One region of the Actinomadura sediminis genome, then DNA from elsewhere that is predicted to be linked to it. Evidence: riboswitches for the same ligand, from Rfam matches in the RefSeq annotation. Region 1 holds a riboswitch; each other region holds the start of a gene.

Region 1 (9,522 bases):
CATCGACTTCGGCATCGCGCGCATGGCGGACGCGACGCCGCTCACCACCGGACCGCTCGGCACCCCCGCCTACATGGCCCCCGAGCAGATCGAGGACGAACCCGTCGGGCCGCCCGCGGACGTCTTCGCGTGGGGCGCGGCGATCGTGTTCGCCGCCACGGGCCGTCCCCCGTTCGGCACCGGCCCGAACGCCGCGGTGATGCGCCGGGTGACGTCCCGGCCGCCGGACCTCGGCGACCTCGACGGCCCGCTGCGCGCTCTCGTGGCCCGCTGCCTCGACAAGAACCCGCAGGCGCGGCCGTCCGCACGGCAGATCGTCCGGGCGCTGCGCGAGGGCGGCGCCCCGGCTCCCCGGCCGCGCCCGACCCGCATCCCGCGCTACCGCTGGCGCATGATGATCGCGCTCGCCGTCGTCATGACGGCGGGCTTCGTCATCGGGATCCTCTAGCTCACCAGTGCGGCGGGCGCTCCTCCAGCAGGCGGGAGTCGTCGCCGGCGTCGCCGCGCCACTCGCCCCAGCCGGTGTCGGTGTCGTCGGACGTCTGGTCGGGCAGGACGTCGAACTCGTCGTCGAGGTCGACCGGCCGCTCGTCGTCGGGTCCCATGATCCCCATTGTGCGGCATGCCGCGCCCGCGCGAACCGTGCGGGCGGTCACACCGAAAGGGTCGCGCGAGACCGGTCGCACGAGACCGGTCGCACGAGACCGGTCACACCGCGGCGAGCCGCCGCGCGAACTCGGCCGCCGCGGCGCCCGGATCGTCCGCCTCGGTGATGGCCCGCACCACCACCACGCGGCGCGCCCCGGCGGCCACGACCTGGTCCAGGTTCCCGAGGTCGATGCCGCCGATCGCGAACCACGGCCGGGCGAACCGCTCCCCCGCGGTGTACTCCAGGAGCTTCGGGCCGGGCGCGGGGCGTCCGGGCTTGGTCGGCGTCGGCCACGTCGGCCCGGTGCAGAAGTAGTCCACTCCGGGCTCGGCCGCCGCGGCCGCCGCCTGCTCCTCCGCGTGCGTGGACCGGCCGATCAGCACGTCGCCCCCGACGATCTCCCGCGCGGCCGCCACCGGCAGGTCGTCCTGCCCGAGGTGCAGCACGTCCGCGCGCACCGCGTGGGCGACGTCCGCGCGGTCGTTGACGGCCAGCAGCGCGCCGTGCCGCTCGCACGCGGCCCGGAACACCTCCAGGTACGCCATCTCCTGCCGCGCCTCCAGCCCCTTCTGCCGGAGCTGCACGATGTCGACGCCGTTCGCGAGGACGGCGTCCAGGAAGCCGGGCAGGTCGCCGCGTTCCTCCCGCGCGTCCGTGCAGAGGTAGAGACGGGCGCGGTCGAGCCGGGCGCGCAGGGCCACGGCGCGGTCGGAGGGCAGGTGCCTGGACACGGTGGGGCGGACTTCCTTCCGGGGGCGTGCTGCGGGGGCCGCGCACCCGCGCGGCCCCCGATGGGCGGACGGTCAGAGTGGGACGGTCAGAATGCCAGAGCCTGGGCGCGGCGCCGCACCTCGGTCCCGCGGTTCTCGGTGAGCGCCTCGACCGGCGTCCCGGGCAGCGTGTCGTCCGCGGTGAACAGCCAGCGGACGGTCTCGACGTCGCTGTAGCCGGCGTCCGAGAGCAGGGTGAGGGTGCCGGACAGCCCCTTGATCACCTGACCCTCGTGGACGAAGGCCGCCGGGACCATCGGCTCGCCTTCGCGGCGGACCGCCAGCAGCTTGCGCTCGCTGATGAGCTGCTTGATCCGGTTCGTCTTGATGCCGAGCCGCTCGGCGGTCTCCGGGAGGGTGAGCCACTCGCCGGCGAGGGCGTCGGTCCGGGGGTCGAGTGCGCTTTCAACGGTTGCGTGCATCTGCGTCACGCCCCCTTGCTACCACGCCTTCGGAACCGCCAAACCCCCTGGACGACCACCTGTTTCGCGAGAAGTCTCCGCTACGCGCGAACGGCCTGGCGGACGGGCACGTCCGGATCGGCGAGCGCGCCGGGGTCCACGGACGCGCCGGACGCGATGGCCCGGCGCGCCTGGACGAGGTCGCGGGGCCGGTCGACGGTGAGGATCGCGTCGAGGCGGTCGCCGGTGAGCCAGGCGAGGGCCCACTTGGGGCCGTCCGGGTCGCCGCGCCGGATCATCCGCTCGGACGCCGCGTGGTTCCCGGCGTACTGGACCATGCGGCCGAACTGCTCGGACCAGAAGTACGGGGCCGCGTCGTAGACGGCGTCCTCGCCGAGGAGGGTCGCGGCGGCGACCTCGGGCGCGTTGAGGGCGGTGTCCCAGTGCTCGACCAGGAGCCGGCGCCCGTAGCGGGACGACCACCAGGCGGCGCAGTCGCCGACGGCGACGATGTCGGGGCGGGGGGTGCCGGGGGCGCCGTGCTCGGCGCCCTCGTGGCAGGTGCGGAAGGAGGCGTCGGTGACGACGCCGCGTTCCAGCAGGAGGCCGGAACCGGCGAGCCAGCCGAGGTCGGGGCGGACGCCGACGCCGACGACGACCGCGTCGGCGTCGATGCGGCCGGGCGTCCCGTCGGCGGCGAGGACGAGTCCGCGGTCGTCGACCTCGGCGACCTTCACGCCGGTGCGCAGCTCGACGCCGGCCTCGGCGTACCAGGGGGCGGTGAGGGCGCCCGCCTCGGGGCCGAGCGCGTTGGCGAGGGGCGTGTCGGCGGCCTCGACGACGGTGACCGCGCACCCCCGCTTCGCGGCGGTGGTGGCGACCTCGGCGCCGATCCAGCCCGCGCCGACGATCGCGACGCGGGCGCCCGGGACGAGCAGGCCGCGGAGTTCGCGGGCGTCCTCGATGGTGCGGACGACGTGCTGGCGGCCGCCGCCGGGGAGCGTGATCGGGGTCGCGCCGGTGGCGATGACCAGGCCGTCGAACGGCAGGTCGCCGGCCGTGGTGGCGACGACGCCGCCGCGTCCGGGCTCGGCGGGGCGCAGCGCGGTGGCGCGTTCGCCGAGGAGGAGCTCGCAGCGCAGGGCGTCCCAGTCGGCGTCGACGGTGGTGTCGTCGGACTCGCCCGCGAGGACGGCCTTCGACAGCGGCGGCCGGTCGTACGGCCGGTGCCGTTCGGCCGAGACGAGGGTGAGCCCGCCCTCGTACCCCTTCCTGCGCAGGGCCTCGACGGCGCGCACGCCGGCCAGCCCGCCACCCACGACAACAACCCTCTCCATGGCGCTCACCCTAACGGGGCGGGCGTTCCCCTGGACACCTGTCCAGGCGGTCGTGTACCTCACAGCAGTCGTAAAGTGGGGGAAGAGCACACGAAACACCCGCGGGAGTCCGGTGCGACCGGGCTGAGAGGGCGGCTGAACGGGCCGCCGACCGCCACGACCTGATCCGGATCATGCCGGCGAAGGGAGCGCGAATGAAGATCGTCGTCATCGGGGCCGGGATCGTCGGCCTCGCCGCCGCATGGCGGACGGCCGCACGCGGCGTCGCGGTGACGCTCGTCGATCCCGAGCCCGCGGGCGGCGCCACGTCCGTCGCGGCGGGAATGATCACCCCGGTCAGCGAGCTCGCCTACGGCGAGGAGCCGCTGCTGCGGCTCAACCTCGCGTCCCGCGACCGCTACGACGCGTTCGTCGCGGAACTGGAGGAGCTGACCGGGGCGCCCACCGGGTACCGCGACGACGGCCTGCTCCAGGTCGCGTTCGACTCCGACGACCTGGCCGTCCTGGACGACCTGCGCCGCTTCCAGGAGAGCCTCGGCCTCCCCGTCGAGGCGCTCACCGGGCGGGAGTGCCGCAAGCGGGAGCCGATGCTGGCGCCGGGCGTGCGGGGCGGCCTGCTCGCCCCGCGCGACGGGTCGGTGGACCCGCGCCGGCTCGCCGCGGCGCTGCTGGCGGCGTGCGAGAAGTCCGGCGTGCGGGTGGTGCGGCGGCGCGCGGCGGGCGTGGTCGTCGAGCGGGACGCGGCGGCGGGCGTCCGGCTGGAGGACGGGACGGTCCTGCGGGCCGACCGCGTCCTGCTGTCCGCGGGCCCCTGGTCGGGCGACCTCGACGGCCTGCCCGCCGGGACCGTCCCGCCCGTCCGTCCCGTCAAGGGGCAGGTGATCCGGCTGCGCACCCGCGTGCCGTTCCTGCGGCGCTGCGTGCGGGGGCTGGTGAAGGGCTCGCCGGTGTACCTGGTGCCGCGCGCGGACGACGCCGAGATCGTCCTCGGCGCCACGCAGGAGGAGCTCGGGTTCGACACGCGCGTGACGGCCGGCGGGCTGTGGGAGCTGCTGCGGGACGCCCGCGAGCTGATCCCCGGCGTCACCGAGCTGGAGTTCGCCGAGGTCACGGCCGGGCTGCGGCCCGGTTCCCCCGACAACGCCCCGGTCATGGGCGAATCGGGCGTCCCCGGGCTCGTGCTCGGCACCGGGCACTTCCGCCACGGCGTCCTGCTCGCGCCGATCTCGGCGGACGTGCTGTCCGCGGCCCTGCTCGGCGACCCGGTGCCCGAGGTCGCCCGCCCGTTCTCCCCCGATCGATTCTCCGAGGTGAAGCGATGAAGGTCATCGTCAACGGCGAGCCGCGCGAGCTGCCCGCGGGCACGACCGTGGCCGCCGCCGTCGCGGCCGTGAGCGCGGCGCCGTCCGGTGTGGCGGCCGCGCTGAACGACGAGGTCGTCCGCCGGGCGTCCTGGGAGGCGACGCCGCTGCGCGACGGCGACCGCCTGGAAGTGCTGACCGCCGTGCAGGGAGGCTGACGATGGACGAGACCGCGAGCGAGACGACGAACGAGACGACGAACGGGACGAACGACGCGCTGGTGATCGCGGGCGAGGAGTTCGGCTCGCGGCTGATCATGGGGACGGGCGGCGCGCCGAGCATGCAGGTGCTGCGGGAGGCGCTCACCGCGTCGGGGACCGAGCTGACCACGGTCGCGATGCGGCGGGTCGACCCGGCGGCGCGGGGCTCGGTGCTGGACGTGCTCGCCGGATGCGGCATCCGCGTGCTGCCCAACACCGCGGGCTGCTTCACCGCGGGCGAGGCGGTGCTGACCGCCAAGCTCGCCCGGGAGGCGCTCGGGACGAACTGGGTGAAGCTCGAAGTGATCGCGGACGAGCGCACGCTGCTGCCCGATCCGCTCGAACTGGTCGAGGCCGCGGAGCAGCTCGTCGACGACGGGTTCGTCGTGCTGCCGTACACCAACGACGACCCCGTCCTGGCGCGGCGGCTGGAGCAGGCCGGGTGCGCGGCGGTGATGCCGCTCGGCTCGCCGATCGGCTCGGGCCTCGGCATCCGCAACCCGCACAACATCGAGCTGATCGTCGAGCGGGCGGGCGTCCCGGTCATCCTGGACGCCGGGCTCGGCACGGCCAGCGACGCCGCCCTGGCCATGGAACTGGGCTGCGACGCGGTGCTGCTGGCGACGGCCGTGACCCGGGCGCAGTCCCCGGCGACGATGGCCGCCGCGATGCGGCACGCCGTGGAGGGCGGGCGGCTGGCGCGCCTGGCCGGGCGGATCCCGAAGCGCCGCTACGCGCAGGCGTCGTCGCCCTTCGAGGGCCTCGCCTCGACGTAGCGGCCCTTAACCGAGCCATCAAGAATTATTCGCTGGACCTGAACAGTGGACCGCTCCCAGACTGGGGGCGGTCCGTTGAGGTCCGGCGCGACCGCGCGCCGAACTTCGGGGTTCATCGAAACGATCCGAACCTAAGGTGCGCTTCATGGAACAGGACAACTCCCCTACGGCCGCGGTCAAGGGCGTCGACAAGCGCGCGATCGCCGCGGCCACCGTGACGGTCGTCCTGTGGGCCTCGGCGTTCGTCTCCATCCGCAGCGCGGGCGAGGCGTACGACCCGGGCGCGCTCGCGCTCGGCCGGCTGCTGTCCGGGACGGTCGTGCTCGGCGCCCTCTGGCTCGTCCGCCGCGAGGGCCTCCCGCCGCGCGGCGCGTGGCCCGGGATCGCCGCCGCGGGCGTCCTGTGGTTCGGCGTCTACATGGTCGCGCTGAACTGGGGCGAGCAGCTCGTGGACGCCGGCACCGCGGCCCTCGTCGTCAACATCGGGCCCATCCTGATCGCGCTCCTCGGCGGCTGGCTGCTCAAGGAGGGCTTCTCCTCCCGCCTGCTCGCGGGCCTGGCCGTGGCGTTCGCCGGCGCCGCCGTCGTCGGGCTGTCGATGTCCGGCGAGAAGGGGTCGCCGCTGCTCGGCGTCCTGCTGTGCGTCGTCGCGGCCGTCACCTACGCGGGCGGGGTGGTCAGCCAGAAGCCCGCGCTGCGGCACGCGTCCGCGCTCCAGTTCACCACGTTCGCGTGCGCGATCGGCGCCGTCGCGACGCTGCCGTTCGCGGGACAGCTCGCGTCGCAGGCCGCGGACGCCCCGGCGGGCGCGACCCTCAACATGATCTACCTCGGCGTCTTCCCGACCGCGCTCGCCTTCACCACGTGGGGGTACGCGCTGGCGCGGACGTCCGCCGGGAAGATGGGCGCGACGACCTACGCCGTCCCCGCGATCGTCGTCCTGATGTCGTGGGCGTTCCTCGACGAGGTCCCCGGGGCGGTCACGCTGCTCGGCGGCGTGCTGTGCCTGGCCGGCGTCGCCGTGTCCCGCAGCACACCGCGCGGGGACCGGCGGCGCGGCCCGAAGACCACCGCGGCCCCCGCCGCGACGGACGTCCCGGCCGCCGCGCCGGCCGCGTCACCCTCCGCGCTCGACCATGCTCATACTCGCGACTGATGAGTTCCATGGAGAACCCGCCGTACACTCGCAACGATGGACACGACGGTCGCAGATCCACTCGTCGGGCAGCTGCTCGACGGGCGCTACCGCATTGAGTCCCGCATCGCGCGCGGCGGCATGGCCACGGTCTACCTCGCGCGCGACAGCAGGCTCGACCGCGTCGTCGCGGTCAAGGTGATGCACGCCGGCCTCGCCGCCGACGAGGACTTCGTCGGCCGCTTCATCGGCGAGGCCAAGGCCGCCGCCGCGCTGTCGCACCCCAATGTCGTCGCCGTGTACGACCAGGGCACCGACGGCGAGCGCGGCTACCTCGTGATGGAGTACGTCGCCGGCCGGACGCTGCGCGACGAGCTCGCCGCCCGGGGCCGGTTCGGGCCGCGCGCCGCGCTGGAGATCATGCAGCCGGTGCTGGCCGCCCTCGGCGCCGCGCACCGCGCCGGGCTCGTGCACCGCGACGTCAAGCCGGAGAACGTCCTCATCACCGAGGACGGCCAGGTCAAGGTGGCCGACTTCGGCCTCGCGCGGGCCGAGTCAGCGAGCCGGATGACCCGGACCGGCGTGATCATCGGCACCGTCGGGTACCTCGCGCCCGAGCAGGTCACGTCCGGCAGCGCCGACGTGCGCTCGGACGTCTACGCCGCCGGGATCATGCTGTTCGAGCTGCTCACCGGGCGGCTCCCGCACGAGGGCGACACCCCGCTCGCCGTCGCGTACAAGCACGTCAACGAGACCGTGCCGCCCCCGTCGGAGCTCGTCCCCGGGCTGCCGCACCGCGTCGACGCGCTCGTCACGGACGCGACGAGCCGCGCGCCCGAGCACCGCCCGCAGGACGCGAACGCGTACCTCGCCGAGGTCGCCGAGGCGCACGGCGGGCTGCCGCCGGACATCGACGCCCGGCTCGAGGAGGCGTCCCGCACCGCGACGGCCGTCCTGGAGGCGCCCGCGCCCGCCGACGCCACCCGCGTGGAAGGCGACCCCGGCGGCGCCCCGCCCGGCGCCCCGCCCGGCGCCCCGCCCGGCGCCCCGCCCGGCGATGGGCGCACGGCCGTGCTCCCGCCCGTGCCGCAGACCTCGCCCGTCCGCTTCCCGGAGGACGTGCGGGGGCACACCGCCGTCCTCGATCCGGCCGCCGACCCGGCGGGCCCGCCGCCGCGCTCCCGCGGCGACCGCGTCATCGGGGCGCTCACCGGCCGGTACGTGCTCGTCGCGATCGGCGCGATCGCCGCCGTCATCCTCGGGTGGGCCGTCTGGTACCAGACGTCCGGGCAGTACGAGCACGTCCCGGCGGACATCGTCGGGATGAAGGTGGCGGACGCCCGCGGCGCGCTCGCCGACGCGGGGATCGACGTCCGCGTCGCCGAACCCGTCTACCACGACCGGATCCGCAAGGGACTGGTCGCGAAGTCCGACCCGGGAGCGGGAGCCCGCGTCGGGCAGGGCGAGACCGTCACGCTGACGCCGTCCAAGGGGCTCACCCCCCGCAAGATCCCGGACGTCGAGGGCAAGACGCTCGACGAGGCGAAGAAGATCCTCGCCGACGACGGGTTCCGGGTCGGCGGGACGAGCACCCGCGAGTCGCAGACCGTCCCCAAGGACCGCGTCATCGGCACCGACCCCGCCGCCGGGAGGGAACTGTCCCCGGACGAGCCGGTCTCGGTCGTGCTCAGCAGCGGCATGTCGATGCCCGGCCTCGTCGGCGCGGACGGCGAGACCGCCGCGAACCGGCTCCGCTCGATGGGCCTGAACGTGACCGTCCAGGAGAAGCGCGTCGAGGGCGAGGAGCCCGGGACGGTCGTCGGCCAGACCCCCGCCGAGGGCACCGGCGTGTCCCGCGGCGACGACGTCACGCTCGTCGTCAACGAGCGCCGCTGCATCATCGACGCCGGGCCGATCCGGATCGGCTGCGAGAGCGGCGAGGGCGCCGAGAAGATCCCGGTGCCGGACGTCACGAACCGCAACGTCGACGACGCCACCGAGATCCTGGAGGACTCCGGGTTCGAGGTGAACGTGACGGGCTGGGGCGGGAACACCGTCCGGTTCCAGTCGCCGGGCGGGGGCGGCACCGCCGCCCGCGGTTCCACGGTCACGATCGTCCGGGGGCCCTGACCGGCGGATAGGCTGGAGCCCATCATGACCTCTCCGCACAGCCCCGTCGGGGCCCACGTCCCGGTCGCCGGCGGGCTCGCCACCGGCGGCCTGAAGTACGCCGCCGAGATCGGCGCCGAGGCGATCCAGGTGTTCGTCTCCAACCCGCGCGGGTGGGCGCTCCCCGCCGGCAGGCCCGCCGAGGACGCCCGGCTCCGCGCACGCGACGACGTGCCCGTCTACGTGCACGCCCCGTATCTGGTGAACTTCGGCTCCCCGAGCGAGGAGACCCTCGGCAAGTCGATCGCGACGGTCCGGCACTCGCTCGAGCGCGGGCGCGCGATCGGCGCGCGGGGCGTCGTCGTCCACACCGGCTCCGCCGTCAGCCAGTCCTACGACGCCGCGATGGAGCAGGTCCGCGAGCACGTCCTCCCCCTGCTGGAGGAGATCCCGGACGACGGGCCGCGGCTGCTGCTGGAGCCCATGGCGGGGCAGGGCAAGATGCTGTGCGCGAAGGTCCAGGACCTCGGCCCGTTCTTCGAGAAGCTGGAGCACCACCCGAAGCTGGGCGTGTGCTTCGACACCTGCCACGCGTTCGCCGCCGGGCACGACCTGGCCGCGCCGGGCGGCGTCAAGGAGACGATCGACGCGCTGGTCGAGACGGTCGGCGCGGGACGGCTCGACCTGGTCCACGCCAACGACTCCAAGGACGCGTGCGGCTCCGCGAAGGACCGGCACGAGAACATCGGCGCCGGGCGGATCGGCGAGGCCGCCTTCGCGGCCC
Region 2 (9,522 bases), on a different contig from region 1:
GACGGTCGTCGTGACCCGCTCGAGGAACGTCCGGTCGTGCGTGATCGCCACGACCGTCCCGCGATGCGCGCGGAGCCGCCGCTCGAGCCAGGCGACGGCCTGGTCGTCGAGGTCGTTGGTCGGTTCGTCGAGCAGCAGCAGTTCGGGATCGGACGCCAGCGTGGCCGCGAGGACGAGCCGCGAGCGTTCGCCGCCCGAGAGCGTCCCGAGGGCGCGCCCCCGGTCGAGTCCGGGCAGCCCGAGCGCGTGCAGCGCGACGTCCACCCGCGCGTCGGCGTCGTAGCCGCCGCGCGCCTCGAACTCGGCGACCAGCCCCGCGTACGCGTCCAGCCCGTCCCTGTCGAGGGCGCGTTCGGCCGCGCGCATCCGCGCCTCCAGCACCCGGAGGTCGGCCAGGGCCAGGTCGACGGCCTCGCCCACCGTCGCGTGGAGCGGCAGGTCGAGCGCCTGCGGCAGATGGCCGAGGCCGCCGGGCGCGATCACCGTGACGTCCCCGTTCTCCGGCCGCACCGCCCCCGCCATCAGCGCGAGCAGCGTCGACTTCCCGGACCCGTTGTCGCCGATCACGCCGATCCGCTCGCCGGGCTTCACGGTGAGCGACACGCGGTCGAGGACGACACGGTCGCCGAAGCGCTTGGTGGCCTCGGCGAGCGCCAGTTGACTCGCGGTACGCAGAAGACCCACCTCCCTCCGATCAAGACGAGACGTACCGTCTCGCTTGCTCATGAGTATGCGCGCCTCACATGGAGAAGTCAAGACGGACCGTCTCGTCTGACGAGTGGGGCCGGGCGATCGCCTTCCCGGCCCCCGCGGCCCGCCTCTAGGCCGCCGGGACACGGCCGGACGGCGCGCCGATGCGGTGGCGGGCCAGGTCGGCCGCGACCCGCGCGGGCGGGCGGCCGTGCTCGCCCGCGGTGGCGAGCAGGTCGTCCACGGTGGTCTCGATGGCCGCCACCCGGGCGCGGGCCTCGGCGGCGTCGAGGCGGTGCAGTTCGGTGGTGACCGCGTTGATGACGCCGCCCGCGCTCACGACCTGGTCGGGCACCCAGAGGATCGACCGGGCGTGCAGCAGGTCGGCGACCTCGGGCGAGGCGAGCTGGTCGTTGGCCGGTCCGGCGATCGCCTCGCAGCGGAGCTCGGGCACGACCTCCGGGGTCAGCAGGCCGCCCAGGGCCGCGGGGATCAGGATGTCGACGTCCGCCGCGACGATCTTCTCCGGGTCGCACCAGGCGGCGCCGAGCGCGTCGCAGACGCCCTGCCTGCCCGGATCGATGTCGGTGGCCGTCAGGTCGGCGCCCTCGGCCGCGAGCAGGCGGCCGAGCCGTTCACCCACGCGGCCGAGCCCGATCAGCGCGCAGCGCCGGCCGTCCAGGCTCGGCGATCCGTACAGGCGGCGGGCGGTGGCGCGCAGCGCCGCGAGCGCCCCGTCGGCCGTGTGGGGGGACGAGTCGCCGCTGCCGCCCAGCCGCGCGGGCCTGCAGAGCAAGCGCGCCGAGGTCACCGGATTCCGCAGTTCGGTGATCTTCCAGCAGGTGAGCAACACCGCGCCCGCCCGGCTGCCCACCGTGCCGCCTCGATCTTGAAGTCGTGAGGAAAGCCGACCGCGGGCCCCGACCATCGCCCCGGCCGGAGCGGGCCGGAAAGACTGCGATCGCGTCCGAAGGCGGGTTCGAGCGGAGCGAGAACCTGATCGCGCAGCGAGCCCCTGGGCGAGCCGGACCGATGCGGCGATCGCACGCGGCGCCCGTTGAAGGAAAGGTCCCTGGGGCCTGACGCCGAGGGCGCCGCAAATGAACAATTTTGGACGCTCGGGCGGTGTCGACGGGGGCACGACAGCGCCCGAGCTCGACGAGGACACTACAAGGTGCGGAGCCGGGCACTTCGGGCGGGGGTGTACTTTTCAACTACCTCGGCCGGGGAGAGCCCCCGTTACGCCGGGTACGCCCTGGTCGTGGGCACTCCGTTGCGGGTGTCGTCGCAGAAGTCGCTCGTCGACGGCTCGTCGAAGAGATCGGGGAAGGCGGACAGGTCGGGCATGACGGCGTGCTCACCGGTGGCCGAGGCGATCCCGTTCATCTCGTTCGACCGGGGTGCCCGCAGGACGGCCCACACCGTGGTCGCGCCGTCCTCGTGGCGCACCCCCCAGCCTTCGGAGAGGGCCTCGACGATGCCGAGTCCCCGGCCGCCGAGGGAGGAGAGCGTCCCGGGGCCGCGGCGCGGCTCGGTCATGGCGCCGCCGTCGCTGACCTCCAGCTCGAGGACGTCGCCGTGGCAGATCCAGCAGACCCGGACCTGGCCGGACGGCAGGGGACGCGCGTGCCGCAGGGCGTTGCTGATGAGTTCGCTCACGATGACGCTGGCATCGTCCACGACGGCTTCGTAGACGCCCGATTCCGCCAGCTCTGAGCTGAGGCGCTTACGGGCGACCGCGACGCTGGACGGCGCGTGTGGCAGCAGTACGACGCTCGACGCCCTCACCTCCCCGTCGATTCGGTTGCTCGGACTGTCCCGTCGCCGCTCTTCCGGTACGACCGGAATGCCCTGTTGACATCGTCCGGAAACACGGACGCTCCAGTTTGCCACCTGCACAACGAGTCACCGGCCTTTCGGTCACGGTGATCACCCCCGGTCGTGGCGTCCGACGCGTCTCCGATGCCATCTCGTCACCAACTTCGCCCAACAATGGATCTATCCACCCACCGCCGCCTTACTCATCGGAACCGTGTTATCTACGTCGCCCTCGGGTCTGGCGGACGACCGGAACCGGCCGTCCCACGGATCAGCACACTGCCAGGCGACGGGATCGTCGGCGGCGCGGAACACGCCGACCTCACCCGTCCGGTCCCACCCCACTGGCCTCACGGTTAGTAACCGGTCCGCACGTCCCGGCTGGTCAACGAGATTTCCGCAGGACCAATCGCATGCGGGTTCCGGTCCCGTTCCGGGCCGGGTGGGCGGACACGGTGCCGTGCTGCGCCTCGGTGAGGCGTTTCACGATGTAGAGGCCGAGCCCGATGCCGCCGAAACGGCGGCGGTCGCCGGCGTCGCCCTGGACGAACCGTTCGAAGACCCGCTCGTGGTCCTCGGGCGGGATACCGACGCCCTCGTCCTCGACCGTCACCTCGATGCAGGCGCCGTCGGCGCGCGCGCAGACGCGGACGGTCCCGCCGTCCGGGGAGTACTTGAACGCGTTCTCCATGAGCTGGCCGAGGACGATGTCGGTCGCCATCGGATCGCCCTGGGCGTACGGCAGGTCCGGGTCGATCTCCAGCTCGACGCGATGGGCCGCCGACAGGGACCGGAACCCGGCGACGACGCCCTCGACGACGCGGCGCAGGTCGAACGTCTCGACGGTGACGGCCAGCTCGTCCCGTCCGGCGCGGGAACCGAGCAGGAGGTGCTCGACGAGGCGGCCGAGCGACTGGGCGCGCTCGGCGATCGTCGCGACGGCCGCGCGGCGGTCGGTGTCGGCCAGCTCGTCCCACCGGTTGACCAGCGTGGACGCGAACCCCTGGACGACCGTGATCGGGGTGCGGAGCTCGTGGCTGGTGGTGGCGAGGAACAGGTCCTTCGCCTCCTCCAGGGCCTTCGCCTCGGACACGTCGCGGAAGTCGAGGACCAGCTCGCCGGTCTCCTCGATCTCCGCGGCCAGCACGTTCAGCCACGTGCCCGACTCGAGCTGGTACGTCAGGTCCTCGCCGACCGCGGGCATCTCGAACGGCAGCGGGCGCCCGATCGCGTCGTCCGGCGGGATCCCGGTGATCGCGTGCGCGGCCGGGTTCCACTGCCGGACGACCAGGTCGTGGTCCAGGACGGCGATGCCGTCGGCGCTCGAATCGATCACCGCGCGCTCGTGCGCCCGCTGCCGGACGACGTTCGCGTACGCGACCGCGTTCCCGACGGCGACGCCCGCGTGCCCGGCGAGGAGTTCGAGCAGCTCCAGCTCGGTGTGCCCGACCTTGCGGCCGGAGAACAGGGCGTAGAGGGCGCCGAACGGCCTGTCCTTCACGAACGACAGCCCGAGCGCGATCGTGTGGAGCCCTTCCAGCTCCGCCCAGATCAGGTCGCCGAGCCGCCGGTCCCCCGTCGCGAGCTTGATCGTCTTGCCGCTGCGCAGCAGCTCCCCGACCAGGCTCGGCCGCAGCTCCGCGGACGCCCCGCGCATCCGCTCCGGCAGCCCCGACATGCTGACCAGCCGCAGCCGCTCGCCCTCGATCCGGACGAACCCGCCCGCGTCCGCCCCGGTCAGCTCGATCATCGCGCCGGTGATCCGGTCGAGGACGACCGCGAGATCGAGCTCGGCGTTCAGGTCGGCGACGATGTCGTTCAGCCGCCGCACCAGCCGCGCCCGCTCGGTCATGTGGTGCTGGACGATCTCGTCGTCCTCCACCGGCCGGTACACGCCGACCCACCCGAGCTGCGTCCCGGACGGGTCCTTCAGCAGGCTCGTGTCGATGCGGACGTCGATGAGCCGGCCGTCCCGGTGGAACCGGCGGGTCGCGATCGAGATCTGCCCGCCGTCTCCGGCCCGCCGGGTGAGCAGCCGCTCCTGGACGGCGTTGTGCTCGGCCTTCAGCTCGTCCGGGACGATCGGCGGCACGCGCCCGATCATCTCCTCGGCCGTCCAGCCGAACATCCGCTCGGCCGCCGGGTTCCACACGGTGACGCGGTGCCTGCCGTCCACGGCCACGATCGCGTCCGCGGCGCTCTCGATGACCGCCCGCGCGATGGGGTCGTGGACGTGGTGGTGCACGACTGTCATCGTGCCACCGGACCCGTTGCCGCGCCGGGGAACCGCAACGGAAAAGTTCTCACTCTTCACGGTGCGGCAACGGAAGAACGCCACGTCAGCGGCGTTCGCCGCGCGAATTCGCCAGGCGGCCGGCGGCCAGCGCGGCGGCTCCGGCGAGCAGGAACGACAGCAGCGACGCGCTCATCCAGCTCTGCGGCGCGAAGTTCAGCAGCTCCCGGACGTCCGTCCAGAACCCGGCCCAGCCGCTCACCGTGCCCGGGTTGATCAGCTGGTAGGCGACGAAGCCGATCACCCACGCGGCGACCATGCCCCACCGCGACGGCGCGGCGACCGAGCCGTCCCAGCCGTCCCGTCCGCGACCGAGGAAGAAGTCGGCGGCCAGGACGCCCAGCATCGGGACGAACACCGAGCCGATCAGCGACAGGAAGCCCGCGTAGTCGCCGATGTCCAGGACGAGCGCCAGCAGCGTGATCAGCGCGCCGAGCGCGACCGTCAGGACGCGGCGGTCCGCGCGGGGCGCGAGGTTCTGGATCGACACCGCCGTCGAGTACACGTTCGCGAACGACTGGTCGGCCTCGCGGAGCACGAACACGCCGAAGAACAGCACGCCCAGCGGCACCGCGAGGAACGGGTCGAACACGTTCCCGGTCGACCCCGCCAGCGCCAGGGCGAGCAGCCCCAGCACGTACGCGACGATCTGCGTGGCCGAGTAGCCGACGGCCGCCGCGCCGAACGCGCCCCGCTCGGTGCGCGCGTGCCGGGTGTAGTCGGCGGCGACCGGCACCCACGAGATCGACACCGCCAGGGCCGCGTCGGCGCCGATCAGGAAGCCGTCCCAGCCGCCGTCCGTCAGATCCGGCAGCGGCTCCCGCACCAGCAGCACGTAGAAGTAGACGAGCGCGACGATCACCGCGGCCGTCACGTACCGGCGCAGCAGCCGCACCGAGCCGAGCGGCCAGATGGTCAGGGCGGTCGTCAGCGCCCCGGCCGCGAGCACGTAGCCCCACCGCGGGATCCCGTCCCACAGGTGCCGCGCCGCGTCCGCGATCACGATCAGCTCGAACGTCCCCCACCCGATGAGCTGCGCGATGTTCAGCACCGTCGGCGCGTACGACAGCCGCGCCCCGAACAGGCCCCGCAGCAGCACCATCGCGGGACGTCCGGTCCGCGCGCCCGGCACCGCGGCGAGCCCGAGCATCAGCCCGCCGACGACCGTCCCGACGATCATCGCGACGATCCCGGCGGCGATCGACAGCGTCGGCACGCCGTTCTCGTCGGGCGCCAGCACGGTGTAGGCGCCCGAGAACGCCAGCAGGCTGACCCCGAGGTTCGCCCAGAACGCGCTCTGATCCCAGAAGCCGAGGACCTTCGGCGCCGGCTCGTCCAGGGTGTACGGGACCTCGTCGACGGCGGACGCCATGCGGCACTCTCCCTACGCCGGCATTACCCGGACAGGTTCATGCGGTCGGCGACGCCTCTGGGTTCGCCCTCTCAGCCCGGCCTCGGCCCGAGCTCCCGCGGAGAAATAGACGGAAGGATGCTACAACCGCCCGAAATGTCACGCCACGTACGGGTCCCCGTCGGCCTCCATCGGACGGCCCGCCGCCGCCCACGCCTGCATCCCGCCGTCGACGTTCCTCGCCAGCCACCCGGCCTGGTTCAGCGCCACCGTCACCTGCGCCGACCGCCCGCCGGACCGGCAGATCACGAACACCTCGCGGTCGCGGGGGATCTCCGCCGCCCGGTCGCTGAGCCGCCCCATCGGGATGTGGACGGCCTCGGGCGCGTGACCCGCGTCCCACTCGTCCTGTTCCCGCACGTCGAGCAGGTAGGCGTCCTGTGGAACCTCGGCGGCAGGCACCGCCGGCACGTCGTCCCCGAAAATCATCACTCCTCCATGGAACCGCGCGGAACCCCGCCGCGTCGAATCACGCATGCGGTATCGGACGCCACTCCTCGCCGCGTCCGGGCTGGCTCTGATCCTTTCACTGGCCGGTTGCGGCGACGAAAGCACCTCGGGCAATTCCGCCGACGGCCCCGCCACGGTGCGGCCGTCCAGCTACCCCGTGGAGACCCTCACGATCAAGGTCAAGGCCTCCGCGGAGGCCCCCGCCAAGGTCTGGACCCTCACCTGCGACCCGCCCGGCGGCTCCCATCCGGAACCCGCCGCGGCCTGCGCGGCGCTCGCCGAGGCCGAAGACCCGTTCGAGCCCGTCACGAGCAAGATCTGCACGAAGATCTACGGCGGTCCCGCCACCGCGACCGTCCAGGGCACGTGGCGGGGACGCGAGATCGACGCGAAGTTCTCCCGCGAGGACGGCTGCGAGCTCCACCGCTGGAACGAGGTGGCCCCGCTCTTCGGCGACGTGGCCGAACGCACGCCGGCATCGCCTCCCGGCGGGCCCTGACCGCTCACCGGAGGGCCAGGCGCGCCTCTTCGCGGGCCGCCTCGCCCTCCGGAAGCGCCCACTGCTCCAGCACCGACCGGCGGGCGGCGCGCAGCGCCCCGGGCGGCAGCCCCGCCACGGCACCGGCCATCGCCAGCCCCTCCTCCAACGCCCGCCCGGGTTCGACCAGCCGGGTGATCAGACCCCAGGCGAGGGCCTCCTCCGCCGGGACGCGCCGCGCCGTCAGCAGGACGTCGAGAGCCCTCCCCTGCCCGACGATGCGGGGAAGGCGCACGGTGGCGGCGTCCAGGCACGGCAGGCCCTGCCCCAGGTTGAGCGCGCCGAACTCGGCGGTCGTGGACGCGACCCGGAGATCGGCCCACAGCGCCAGCTCGAAGCCGCCGCCGAAGCAGTAGCCCTCGATCGCGGCGACGACCGGCTTGGCCGGCGCCGCGCGCGTGACCCGCATGGGCGGCGGCCCGTCCGCGGTCGGCACCGGGAAGTCGCCCGCGGCCATGGCCTTGAGGTCGTTCCCCGCGCAGAAGGCGCCGCCCGCCCCCGTCAGGACGACGGCCGCGACCTCGTCGTCGCGTTCGGCGGCGGCGACCGCCTCCCCGAGGGCCTCGGCCATGGGGCCGTCCACGGCGTTCCGGCGCTCGGGACGGTCGAGAGTGATCAGCCGGACGGGCCCGCGGTCCTCGTTTCGAATCATGCGGGTCACCCTAGATAGATCGATCTAGTTAGTGCAAGGGATAGGCTTCCCGCATGGGATCCGACACGCGGGCGCGGCTACTGGAGGCCGCGGCACAGCTGTTCCGGGAGCAGGGGTACGCGGCGACCGGGCTGAAGCAGATCACCACGGCCGCCGAGGCGCCGTGGGGCTCGCTCTACCACTTCTTCCCCCGCGGCAAGGAACAGCTCGGCGTCGAGACCGTGGAGCACTCCGGCACCCGCTACCTCCGGCTTTTCGACCTCGTCTACGCACGCACCGAGAGCCGCGCGGACGAGTCCGTCCGGGACGTCTTCCGGCTGAGCGCCGAAGCCCTGGAGAAGTCGAACTGGGGCGACGGGTGCCCGATCGCGACCGTCGCGCTCGAGGCCGCCACCACCAGCGAGCCCCTGCGGCACGCGTGCGCGGACGTCTTCGCCGGCTGGCGGGCGGCCACCGCGCGCCGCTTCGCGGCCGAGGGCATCGAGCCCGCGGACGACCTGGCGATCTACGTGCTGTCGGCGTTCGAGGGCGCCCTGATCCTGAGCCGCACCGCCCACGACACCACCCCGCTGCGGGTCACGTCCGAGATCGTGGCCCGCACCATCCGCGACCACCGCCCGGCCGGCTGATCGACGATCGTCCGGTGGGTCGGTCCTTGAAAGGGACCCGACCGGGCATGACCTTGGTCTCGATCCAGTTGCGGAACATCGAAGCGTTCTTGTCGGCCCATCGAAGATTTCGTATGTTCGCACAAATCGGGGCGTAGTTCCTGCCCTGCCGTCGTCCGCGGGCGACCCCGCGGGCGCGGCCTTCTCGCACGAGGAGACGCCATGCCCGAGGTCAAACGCCGCGACCTGCTGGCCGGACTCGCGGCCGTCACCGGGTTCGCGACCGTCGGCCTGCTCCCCGGCACCGCCTCCGCCGCCACCCGGCGGCGTCCCGGCGCCGCACTGCCCCCGTCCCTCACCGTCGGCGACCGGGCCGTGGTCGCGCGCGTCGACGCGCGGCGGGCACTGCGGCACCTGAAGGTGCTCAGCGACGAGATCGGCTGGCGCATCGCCGGCACCCCGTCCGAGCACCGCGCCGCCCGCTACATCGCCGGGGAGCTGCGCGCCCTCGGCTACGACGTCGAACTCCAGCCCTTCCCGGTCGCCGACAGGTACCTCGCGGAGATCCGCGCCCGGGGCGAGCGCCTCTGGCAGAGCAGCGCGTCCCCGCAGGGCGCCGTCGCCTCGGTGGACGGCGAGGTGGTGGACGTGGGCCGGGTCACCGAGGTCACCGGCGACGTCCGGGGCGAGCTGGTCCTGTTCGACCGCGTCGTCGACAAGGAGACCGAGCAGGCCAAGGCGGCCGCGGACGCCGGAGCCCGTGCGGCCCTCATCGTCAACGCGCGCTCGCGGACCTACCCCGAACGCAAACCCGGCTCGTTCACCCCGCGCCTGCGGGAACCGGTCGCGATCCCGGTCCTGGGACTGGCCGCGTACCACGGCGAGCGCATCCGCGCGGGCGCCCGGCGGCTGTCCTTCGAGGTCACCCACCACTCCGGGCTGACCTCGTACAACGTCCTCGCCGAGCGCAGGGCGACCCTGCCGAACCCCGCGGGCAGGGCCGTCATCGTCAGTGCCCACTACGACAGCGTCCCCGGCTCCCCCGGCGCCAACGACGACGGC
Region 3 (9,522 bases), on a different contig from region 1:
ATGCCGTCCATGGTGCCGTTGAACTCCGGCATGATGAACCCGCCGCGGCCGTCCCCCGCGAAGATCACCCCGGGGCGGGCGGCGGCCTTGGTGAGGACGTCCTGCGACGTGGAGGTCCACTCGACCTGCACGCCGTGGAACCGGCACACCTGCTCGGCGACGCGGGTCGTGGTGACGGGCAGCGCGACCCGGCCGCCGCGCCGCTCGGCGGCCACCAGGTCGAGCATGACCAGCAGCGCGCGGTCGTCGGGGACCAGCTCGCCGTTCTCGTCGACCAGGGAGATCCGCTCCCCCACCGGGTCGAACCGGACGCCGAACGCGGCCCGCGACGACGACACCAGCTCGCCGAGCCGCTCCAGGTCGCGCATCCGCTCGGCGAGGGTCTCGGTCGGGTTGGCCTCGTCCAGGCCGTGGTTGCGGGTGAGGACCTCCACGCCGATCTGCCCCAGCAGAGCGGGCAGGACGAGCGAGGACACGCCGCCCGCGCAGTCCAGGACGATCTTCAGCCCGGCCTCGCGGACGCCGCCGATGTCGACGCCGCGCAGCAGCTCGCGGGTGTAGGTCTCCACGACGCGCGGCGGGTAGGTCAGCTCGGCGATCTCGCCGGGGAACGCGCGCCGGTACTCCTGGCGGCCGAACACCCGCTCGAGCTTGCGCTGCGCGGCCTGCGACAGGTCGGCGCCGCCGGGGTCCAGGAAGAGGATGTCGACGCCCTGCGGGTCGCCGAGCGTGGTGCGGATGTAGATGCCGCCCGCCGACTCGGCGCGGCCGGTCTCGAACCGGGCGACCGTCAGCGGCGCGGCCTCCAGGTCGCGCACGTTGATCGCGCTGGACGTCAGCGCGCTGATCACCGCGCGCTTGAGCGTGCGGGCGGCCCGGGACACGTCCCGTCCGGTGACGACCGTGGCGCCCTTCTTCAGGGTGGTCGCGTAGGCGCTGGCGAGCCGCACCGCGAGCTCGGGGGTGATCTCCACGTTGATCAGGCCGGACACGCCCCGGGGCCCGAACAGGTTGCGCTGCCCCCGCGACTCCCAGATGACGCTGGTGTTGACGACGGCGCCGGCCTCGATCGTCTTGAACGGGTACACCTTCACGCCGCTGGACACGTACGCCTCGGCCTCGATGACGCATTCGTCGCCGACGACCGCGCCCTCCTCGACTCGTGCCCCCGTCATGATGTCGGTGTTCTTGCCGATCACGCACCCGCGCAGGTTCGTCGAGGGCGCGACGAACACGTTGTCGTGGACGATCGCGCGGTGCAGGAACGCGCCCTCCTTCACGACCACGTTGCTGCCGAGGACCGTGTACTCGCGCAGTTCGACGCCCGCCTCGACCTTCGCGTAGTCGCCGATGTAGAGCGGGCCCTTCAGGACGGCCTCGGCGTCGACCTCGGCGCCCTCGGCGACCCACACCCCGGGCGACATCTCGAACCCGCCGAGGTCGATCCCGACCTGCCCCGACAGCATGTCGGCCTGCGCCTTCAGGTAGCTCTCGTGGGTGCCGACGTCCTCCCAGTAGCAGTCGGCGACGTACCCGAACAGCGGCGCGCCCTCGGCGAGGAGCCTGGGGAACACGTCGCCGGACCAGTCGACCGACTCCCCCGGCGCGACGTGCTCGAGGACCTCCGGCTCCATGACGTAGATGCCGGTGTTGACGGTGTCGGAGAACACCTGCCCCCACGTCGGCTTCTCCAGGAACCGCTGCACGCGGCCCTCGTCGTCCACGATGATGATCCCGAACTCCAGGGGGTTCGGGACCCGCTTGAGCCCGATGGTGACCAGCGCGCCGTTGCGTTCGTGGAAGCGCACCATGTCGGTGAGGTCGATGTCGGTGAGCGCGTCGCCGGAGATCACCAGGAAGCGGTCGTCGCGCAGCGCCTCCTCCGCGTTCTTGACGCTGCCCGCGGTGCCGAGCGGGATCTCCTCGGTGGCGTAGCTCAGCGACATGCCGAGCTCCTCGCCGTCGCCGAAGTAGTTGCGGATGAGGGCGGCCAGGAACTGGACGGTGACGACGGTCTCGGTGAACCCGTGGCGCTTCAGCAGGCGCAGCACGTGCTCCATGATGGGCCGGTTGACGAGCGGGAGCAGGGGTTTGGGCTGGTTGGCGGTCATCGGACGCAGCCGCGTCCCCTCGCCTCCCGCCATCACGACGGCCTTCATCGGGGGGTTTCAGCTCCCTTCTGGTCACCGGCCGGGGACGCGCCTCCGGCCGGTGGGCCGGGGTCCGGATCTCGTCCCGCCCGGATGAGCCGCCGCGTCTGCGCCCAGTACAGGACGGCCGCCCACCAGTAGAGGGCCGTCCCCCAGATCGCGAAGGACCATCCGATGATCTTGGCGGCGGTCGCGGCGCCGCCGTCGTGGTCGCCCAGCAGCAGCAGCGGGAACGCGTACAGCAGGCAGAACGTCGCCGTCTTCCCGATGAAGTGGACCGGCAGCGTCCCGTTGTAGCCGAGCCGCCGGATGAGCGGCGCGATCGGGACGATCGCCGCCTCCCGCGCGATCAGCAGCACCACGAGCCACAACGGGATGATCTCGCGGATGGTGAGCCCGACGAGGGTGGCGAGGATGTAGAGCCGGTCGGCGGCGGGGTCCAGGACCATGCCGAGCTTGCTCGTCTGGTTCAGCGCCCGCGCGAGCTTGCCGTCCAGCCAGTCCGACAGCCCGGCCGCCACCAGCAGGCCGAGCGCCCACCAGTCGGCCTCGATCAGGACCAGCCACAGGAACAGCGGGACGCCCACGAGGCGCGCCGCGCTGAGCAGGTTGGGCACCGTGAAGACCCGTTCGGCCGCCTCGGACGTCGTCCCCGTCTCCATGCTCACCGGCGCGCTCGCCTCCCCCATGCCTCGATGTTGACCTTACAGGTCAACCTTGGAAAGACCCCGACGCGGATCATGTGAGCGCGGTTACGCCGCGCGGAGCGTCGGCCGAGGTCAGCGCGGGGCGGCCGCGCGGTCCGCGGGAAGGACCGCGGTGACGGTGAAGCCGCCGCCGGGCGCGGGGCCGGCGTCGAGCGTCCCGCCGACGCTGCGGGCGCGCTCGATCATCCCGAGCACGCCGAACCCGGAGGAGCCGCCGTCCGGGCCTCCCGGGGAGCCCCCGGACGGGCCCGCGGCGAAGCCGCGTCCGTCGTCGGCCACCCGGACGACCAGGGCGCCGTCCGCACGGGTGAGGCTCACGTCCGCCGACGCCGCGCCCGCGTGCTTGACGACGTTGGTGAGCGCCTCCTGGACGATCCGGTAGGCCGCGACGCCCACCTCGGGCGACGGGCGTTCCCCGCCGGGTCCCGCGGACTCGTCCGCGAACGTCACCCGGATCCCGCCGGCGCGGGCGGCCGCCACCAGCTCGCCGATCCCGTCAAGCCCCGGCGGCTTCCCGGACGCGGGCGCGTCCGTCCCGCGGAGGACCTGCAGGGTGCCGCGCAGCTCGACGCGGGCGTCCCGGCACGTCGCGGCGATCGACGCGAGCGCATCGGCCAGCTCTTCGCGGTCCAGCGGCCGGTCCCCGCGGACGAGGTGTGCGGCGGCGCCGGCCTGCACCCCGATCACGGTGATGCTGTGCGCGAGGAGGTCGTGCAGGTCGCGGGCGATGCGCAGCCGCTCCTCGGCGACGCGGCGCCGCGCCTCCTCCTCGCGGGTGCGCTCGGCCCGCTCGGCCCGCTCGGTGATCGCCGCGAGCCGGACCCGGTGCGACCGCCACACCTGCACCGCGATCACCACCGCGACCACGGCCTCGATCACCGCGATCTGCTCCCGGACGCTGCTCCCGCCGGCCCGCATCGCCATCCCGACGACGCAGACCAGCAGCAGGGACGCGACCACGCCGAGCACGATCCGCGCGCGCCGGCCGAACACGGCGTAGGCGAACAGCGCGGCGACCTCGGCGGGGACGAGCGCGTGGTGCTGGTACTGCAGCAGGTGGAACGGGACCGCCAGGACGACGAGCGCCGCGAGGCCGGGCGCGGGCCGGCGCCGGATGACGGCCAGCGGGACGTGCGCGGCCACGAGCAGCGCGGCGCCGGGGGCGTCCAGGGACCGCACGCCCGGCCAGAGCAGGGCCGCGGCGACCGCGACCACCGCCAGCGGCAGCGCGAGGACCGCGTCGCGCGCGAGGGTCCCGCCGCCCGCGGTCGTCCCGCCCGTGAGGCGCTTCGGGAGTCCGCCGAGCCGGGAGAGGGTCACCACGCGACCATCTTCCCCGACCGCCCGCCGGGCGCGCATCCGGGCCGCTCCGGACGAGGAACGCGGGGTTTGAGCGCGGGACCGCCGTGGAATGTCCCTGACGGCGCAGATGTTGGCAAACGAGACAGTCTAGCAGCGTCCTGCGTCCGGCGATCACGTTTTAGAGTGAGAAGACCGCTTGAGGCCGTGGCGTCCCGGCAATGGGGCCGCGGGAGGTGAACGTCCCGGTCGCCGGCGTACCCGCACGATCATCGTTCGCCGAAAGGATCCACCACATGCCCCTGTCCCCCCGTCTGCCCGGCTCGCCCGACGTCCTGGCCGCGCTCGAGGAGACCTACGACGGCGTGCTGCGGCGCGACCCCGGCGAGCCGGAGTTCCACCAGGCCGTCCACGAGGTGCTCGAGTCGCTGCCCGCCGTGCTGTCCGCGCGGCCGCGGCTGAGCGCGAGCCGGCTGATCGAGCGGCTGATCGAGCCCGAGCGGCAGATCATGTTCCGCGTGCCGTGGCAGGACGACGCCGGCCGCGTGCACGTCAACCGCGGGTTCCGCGTCGAGTTCAACGGCGCGCTCGGCCCCTACAAGGGCGGCCTGCGGTTCCACCCCACGGTGAACCTCGGCATCGTGAAGTTCCTCGGCTTCGAGCAGATCTTCAAGAACGCGCTCACCGGGCTCGGCATCGGCGGGGGCAAGGGCGGCAGCGACTTCGACCCGCACGGACGCTCCGACGACGAGATCATGCGGTTCTGCCAGTCGTTCATGACCGAGCTGTACCGGCACGTGGGCGAGCACACCGACGTCCCGGCGGGCGACATCGGCGTCGGCGGGCGGGAGATCGGCTACCTGTTCGGCCAGTACCGGCGCGTCACCAACCGCTGGGAGGCCGGCGTCCTCACCGGCAAGGGCCAGGGCTGGGGCGGCTCCGCGGGCCGCACCGAGGCCACCGGGTACGGCAGCGTGCTGTTCACCGCCGAGATGCTGAAGCGGCGCGGCGAGGACCTCGACGGGCAGCAGGTCGTGGTGTCCGGCTCCGGCAACGTCGCCATCTACTCGATCGAGAAGGCGCAGGCGCTCGGCGCGAACGTCATCACCGTGTCCGACTCGGGCGGCTACGTCGTCGACGAGAAGGGCATCGACCTCGACCTGCTCAAGCACGTCAAGGAGGTCGACCGGGGCCGCGTCTCCGACTACGCCGAGATGCGCGGCGCCTCGGCGCGGTTCGTTCCGGCGGGGCGGGTCTGGGACGTCCCGGCCGACATCGCGCTGCCGTCCGCGACCCAGAACGAGCTGGACGCCGAGTCCGCGCGCATCCTCGTCCGCAACGGGGTCAAGGCCGTCGCCGAGGGCGCGAACATGCCGACGACGCCCGAGGCCGTCCACATCCTGCAGGACGCCGGCGTGGCGTTCGGGCCGGGGAAGGCCGCGAACGCGGGCGGCGTCGCGGTCAGCGCGCTGGAGATGCGGCAGAACGCGGGCCGCGAGTCCTGGACGTTCGCGCAGGTGGAGAACGAGCTGACGCGGATCATGCGCGACATCCACGACACCTGCTTCGAGACCGCCGACCGGTACGGCGTACCCGGCGACTACGTCGTCGGCGCCAACATCGCCGGCTTCGAGCGGGTGGCCGACGCGATGCTCGCCCAGGGGCTGATCTGACGGGCCCGGCTTGACGGTCCGGCGTCGACTGAGGGGGCGCGCGCCGGCGGCGGTGTAGGACGCCGGCGGCCCCCGGGCCGTCACCGGCCCGAACGCGCGTGCCGTTCCCGGTCACCGGGGACGGCACGCGCGCGTCTACCCCACCTGCCCCGGTTGCGGCAACCGGGGCGGTGCGGGTTACCGTCGATCACGACCGACGCGGGGGCCCGGCGAACCGGGCTGAGATAGCGGCTGGCACGGCCGCTGACCGCATGAACCTGACCGGGTAATGCCGGCGTAGGGAGAGCATCGAGTCGTGAACGAATCCGTGGTTCCAGCCGCCCGCAAGACGTACCTGCAGGGCTCCCGGCCCGACCTGCGCGTGCCGATGCGGGAGGTTCCGCTGACCAATGGCGACGCCGTCGTCCTGTACGACACGTCGGGGCCGTACACCGATCCCGCCTTCGAGACCGACGTCCGCCGGGGCCTGCCGCCCCTGCGGGACGCGTGGATCGCCGGGCGCGGCGACACCGAGTCCTACGACGGGCGCTCCGCGCGCCCGGAGGACGACGGGCGCCGGTCCGGCGACCCGCTGCGCGAGGGCGCGGCGTTCCCCGCGCGGCGGCCGCGCCGGGCGTCCGGCGGGGCCGTCACGCAACGCGCCTACGCGCGCCGGGGGGAGATCACCCCCGAGATGGAGTTCGTCGCGCTGCGCGAGGGCGTCGCGCCGGAGTTCGTCCGGGACGAGCTCGCGGCGGGCCGCGCGGTGCTGCCGGCGAACGTCAACCATCCCGAGATCGAACCGATGATCATCGGCCGGAACTTCCTGGTGAAGGTGAACGCCAACATCGGGAACTCGGCGGTGGCGTCCTCGATCGAGGACGAGGTCGAGAAGATGACGTGGGCGACCCGCTGGGGCGCCGACACGATCATGGACCTGTCGACGGGCCGCGACATCCACACCACCCGCGAGTGGATCCTGCGGAACTCGCCCGTCCCGGTGGGGACCGTCCCGCTGTACCAGGCGGTGGAGAAGGTCGGCGGCGACCCCGCCGAGCTGACCTGGGAGGTCTTCCGCGACACCGTGATCGAGCAGGCGGAGCAGGGCGTCGACTACATGACCGTCCACGCGGGCGTGCTGCTGCGGTACGTCCCGCTGACGGCGCGCCGCAAGACCGGCATCGTGTCGCGCGGCGGGTCGATCATGGCGGCGTGGTGCCTGGCGCACCACGAGGAGAACTTCCTGTACACGCACTTCCGGGAGCTGTGCGAGATCTTCGCGGCCTACGACGTGACGTGGTCGCTCGGGGACGGGCTGCGGCCCGGCTCGATCGCCGACGCCAACGACGAGGCGCAGTTCGCGGAGCTGCGCACCCAGGGCGAGCTGACGCGGATCGCGGCCGAGTACGACAACCAGGTCATGAACGAGGGCCCCGGGCACGTCCCGATGCACAAGATCAAGGAGAACGTCGACCTGCAGCAGGAGTGGTGCGACGGCGCCCCGTTCTACACGCTCGGGCCGCTGACCACCGACATCGCGCCCGGCTACGACCACATCACCTCGGCGATCGGCGCCGCGATGATCGGCTGGCACGGCACCGCGATGCTCTGCTACGTCACCCCGAAGGAGCATCTCGGGCTGCCCGACCGCGACGACGTCAAGGCGGGCGTCATCGCCTACAAGATCGCCGCGCACGCCGCGGACGTCGCCAAGGGCCATCCCGGCGCGCAGGCGTGGGACGACGCGCTGTCGGACGCCCGGTTCGACTTCCGCTGGGAGGACCAGTTCAACCTGTCGCTGGACCCCGACACCGCGCGCGCCTTCCACGACGCGACGCTGCCGGCGGCCCCGGCGAAGACCGCGCACTTCTGCTCGATGTGCGGCCCGCACTTCTGCTCGATGAAGATCACCCGGGACGTCCGGCGGTACGCCGACGAACGCGGGCTGGACGGCGACGAGGCGATCGCCGCCGGGATGCGGGAGAAGGCGGGCGAGTTCAAGGCCGCCGGGGGGCGCGTGTACCTCCCGGTCGCGCCGGACGGCTCCTGAGCGCGGCCGCGGGCCGGGCCCGGCGCGGGACGTCCAGCGTCCCCGCCGGCCCGGCCCGCGGCCGTCCCCGGGGCCGCCCTCCGGCGCCGGGCCGCACCCTTGACGTACACGTTGAACTGGGCGGACGCATGATCCGGGCGGGGCGCGGATAGTATCGAAGGACCGTTCCAAACCGTGGGAACGGCCGCGACCGCACCCATGCCGAAAGGACAGCGGACCCAAGGTGACCAGCGACGGCACGTCCCGGCCCCGCCCCCGCGCGGAGCGCTCCGACGTGCGCCGCAACCGCGCGCGGCTGCTCGCCGCGGCCCGCGAGGTGTTCCAGCGGGAGGGCGCGGGCGCGTCGCTGGAGGCCGTCGCGCGGCGCGCCGAGGTCGGCATCGGGACCCTGTACCGGCACTTCCCCACCCGCCAGGACCTCCTCGAGGCGCTCCTCGCGGGCGCCTACGACGACCTCGCGGCGCGCGCCCGGGAGCTGGCGGACTCGCGAGCCCCGGGCGACGCCCTGCTCGCGTGGCTCCGCGCGTTCATCGCGCAGGTCACGGTGTTCCGCGGGCTGGCCGCGTCGGCGGTGGTGTCGCTGCGGGACGAGCGGTCGGCGCTGCTCGACTCCTCGCGGGCGATGCGCGCCGCGGGCCAGCGGCTGTTCGCCCGCGCGCAGCAGGCGGGCGACGTCGCCCCGGGCGCCGACTTCGCCGACGTGCTGCGGCTCGCGGGAGCCATCGCGACGGTGACCGAGCAGGAGCCCGCGGCGGCCGACCGGCTGCTGGCGCTCGCCGCCTGGGGCGTCGCGCCCCGCGCGGACGGCCTCGACGGCGCGGGGGCCGCGCCGGGCGCGACCGGCCCGGACCGGGCCTAGCCGGCGTCCTCCGCGGGCGGGGGGAGGACGCGGCGCGGGCCGGGCGGCGTCTCCCGGTGCCGCCGCCACTCGCGCGGGTAGCCGACCGACACCTCGACGTGCGGGACGCCGTCCGCCCAGATCGTCCGGGGGATGTGCAGGTGCCCGTACACCACCGACACCGCCCCGAACCGGACGTGCCAGTCGGCGGTGCGCTCGCTGCCGCACCACTGCGCGAACTCCGGGTACCAGAGCACGCGGGTCGGTTCGCGGATCAGCGGCCAGTGGTTGACGAGCACGGTCCGGGTGCCGGGTTCCAGCTCCGCCATCCGGCGCTCGGTGTAGGCGATGCGGGCGTCGCACCAGGCGTCCCGGGTGGGGTGCGGGTCGGGGTGGAGGTAGATCTCGTCGGTGCACACGACGCCCGCCTCGTGCGCGATCTCCAGGGCCTCCTTCTTGGTGGAGGCGCCGTCCGGCCGGAACGTGTAGTCGTACAGGACGAACAGCGGCGCGACCGTCACCGGGCCGCCGTCGCCCGTCCACACGGGGAAGGGGTCCTCGGGGGTGGCGACGCCGAGGCCGCGGCACATGTCCACCAGGCGGCGGTAGCGGGCCTCCCCGCGCAGCGCCACGGGATCGTCCTTGACCGTCCAGAGTTCGTGGTTGCCGGGCGTCCAGATCACCTTCCCGAACCGCCCGGCCAGGGTGCGCAGCGTCCACTCGACGTCGTCGAAGCGCTCGGCGACGTCCCCGGCCACGATCAGCCAGTCGCCGCCGGACTCGGGGCGCAGCCCCTCCACGAACGCGCGGTTGTCGGGGAATGCCA

Evidence for each region. Region 1 has a riboswitch for thiamine pyrophosphate ahead of thiO (glycine oxidase ThiO). Riboswitches for the same ligand answer to the same signal wherever they lie in the genome.
Region 2: it holds a riboswitch for thiamine pyrophosphate, as region 1 does, so the genes downstream of both, ACFQ11_RS12490 (purine-cytosine permease family protein) here and thiO (glycine oxidase ThiO) in region 1, are expected to answer to the same signal.
Region 3: it holds a riboswitch for thiamine pyrophosphate, as region 1 does, so the genes downstream of both, thiC (phosphomethylpyrimidine synthase ThiC) here and thiO (glycine oxidase ThiO) in region 1, are expected to answer to the same signal.

The regions. Positions count from the first base shown of each region.
Region 1 covers NZ_JBHTJA010000040.1:7,022-16,543, forward strand. The annotation lists gene ACFQ11_RS19955 (serine/threonine-protein kinase) at 1-448, shown strand, start outside; gene ACFQ11_RS19960 (hypothetical protein) at 450-605, opposite strand; gene thiE (thiamine phosphate synthase) at 709-1,380, opposite strand; gene ACFQ11_RS19970 (Rv2175c family DNA-binding protein) at 1,467-1,841, opposite strand; gene ACFQ11_RS19975 (NAD(P)/FAD-dependent oxidoreductase) at 1,922-3,157, opposite strand; TPP riboswitch at 3,249-3,362, shown strand; gene thiO (glycine oxidase ThiO) at 3,352-4,479, shown strand; gene thiS (sulfur carrier protein ThiS) at 4,476-4,676, shown strand; gene ACFQ11_RS19990 (thiazole synthase) at 4,679-5,494, shown strand; gene ACFQ11_RS19995 (DMT family transporter) at 5,640-6,650, shown strand; gene pknB (Stk1 family PASTA domain-containing Ser/Thr kinase) at 6,687-8,759, shown strand; gene ACFQ11_RS20005 (deoxyribonuclease IV) at 8,784-9,522, shown strand, end outside.
Region 2 covers NZ_JBHTJA010000018.1:38,285-47,806, forward strand. The annotation lists gene abc-f (ribosomal protection-like ABC-F family protein) at 1-675, opposite strand, end outside; gene ACFQ11_RS12475 (Rossmann-fold NAD(P)-binding domain-containing protein) at 821-1,564, opposite strand; gene ACFQ11_RS12480 (ATP-binding protein) at 1,930-2,478, opposite strand; gene ACFQ11_RS12485 (PAS domain-containing protein) at 2,894-4,762, opposite strand; gene ACFQ11_RS12490 (purine-cytosine permease family protein) at 4,848-6,173, opposite strand; TPP riboswitch at 6,165-6,282, opposite strand; gene ACFQ11_RS12495 (rhodanese-like domain-containing protein) at 6,312-6,638, opposite strand; gene ACFQ11_RS12500 (SSI family serine proteinase inhibitor) at 6,820-7,161, shown strand; gene ACFQ11_RS12505 (enoyl-CoA hydratase-related protein) at 7,166-7,852, opposite strand; gene ACFQ11_RS12510 (TetR/AcrR family transcriptional regulator) at 7,906-8,481, shown strand; gene ACFQ11_RS12515 (M20/M25/M40 family metallo-hydrolase) at 8,683-9,522, shown strand, end outside.
Region 3 covers NZ_JBHTJA010000105.1:661-10,182, forward strand. The annotation lists gene ACFQ11_RS31300 (sugar phosphate nucleotidyltransferase) at 1-2,159, opposite strand, end outside; gene ACFQ11_RS31305 (CDP-alcohol phosphatidyltransferase family protein) at 2,156-2,839, opposite strand; gene ACFQ11_RS31310 (sensor histidine kinase) at 2,930-4,180, opposite strand; gene gdhA (NADP-specific glutamate dehydrogenase) at 4,453-5,829, shown strand; TPP riboswitch at 6,018-6,129, shown strand; gene thiC (phosphomethylpyrimidine synthase ThiC) at 6,125-7,858, shown strand; gene ACFQ11_RS31325 (TetR/AcrR family transcriptional regulator) at 8,082-8,717, shown strand; gene ACFQ11_RS31330 (metallophosphoesterase family protein) at 8,714-9,522, opposite strand, start outside.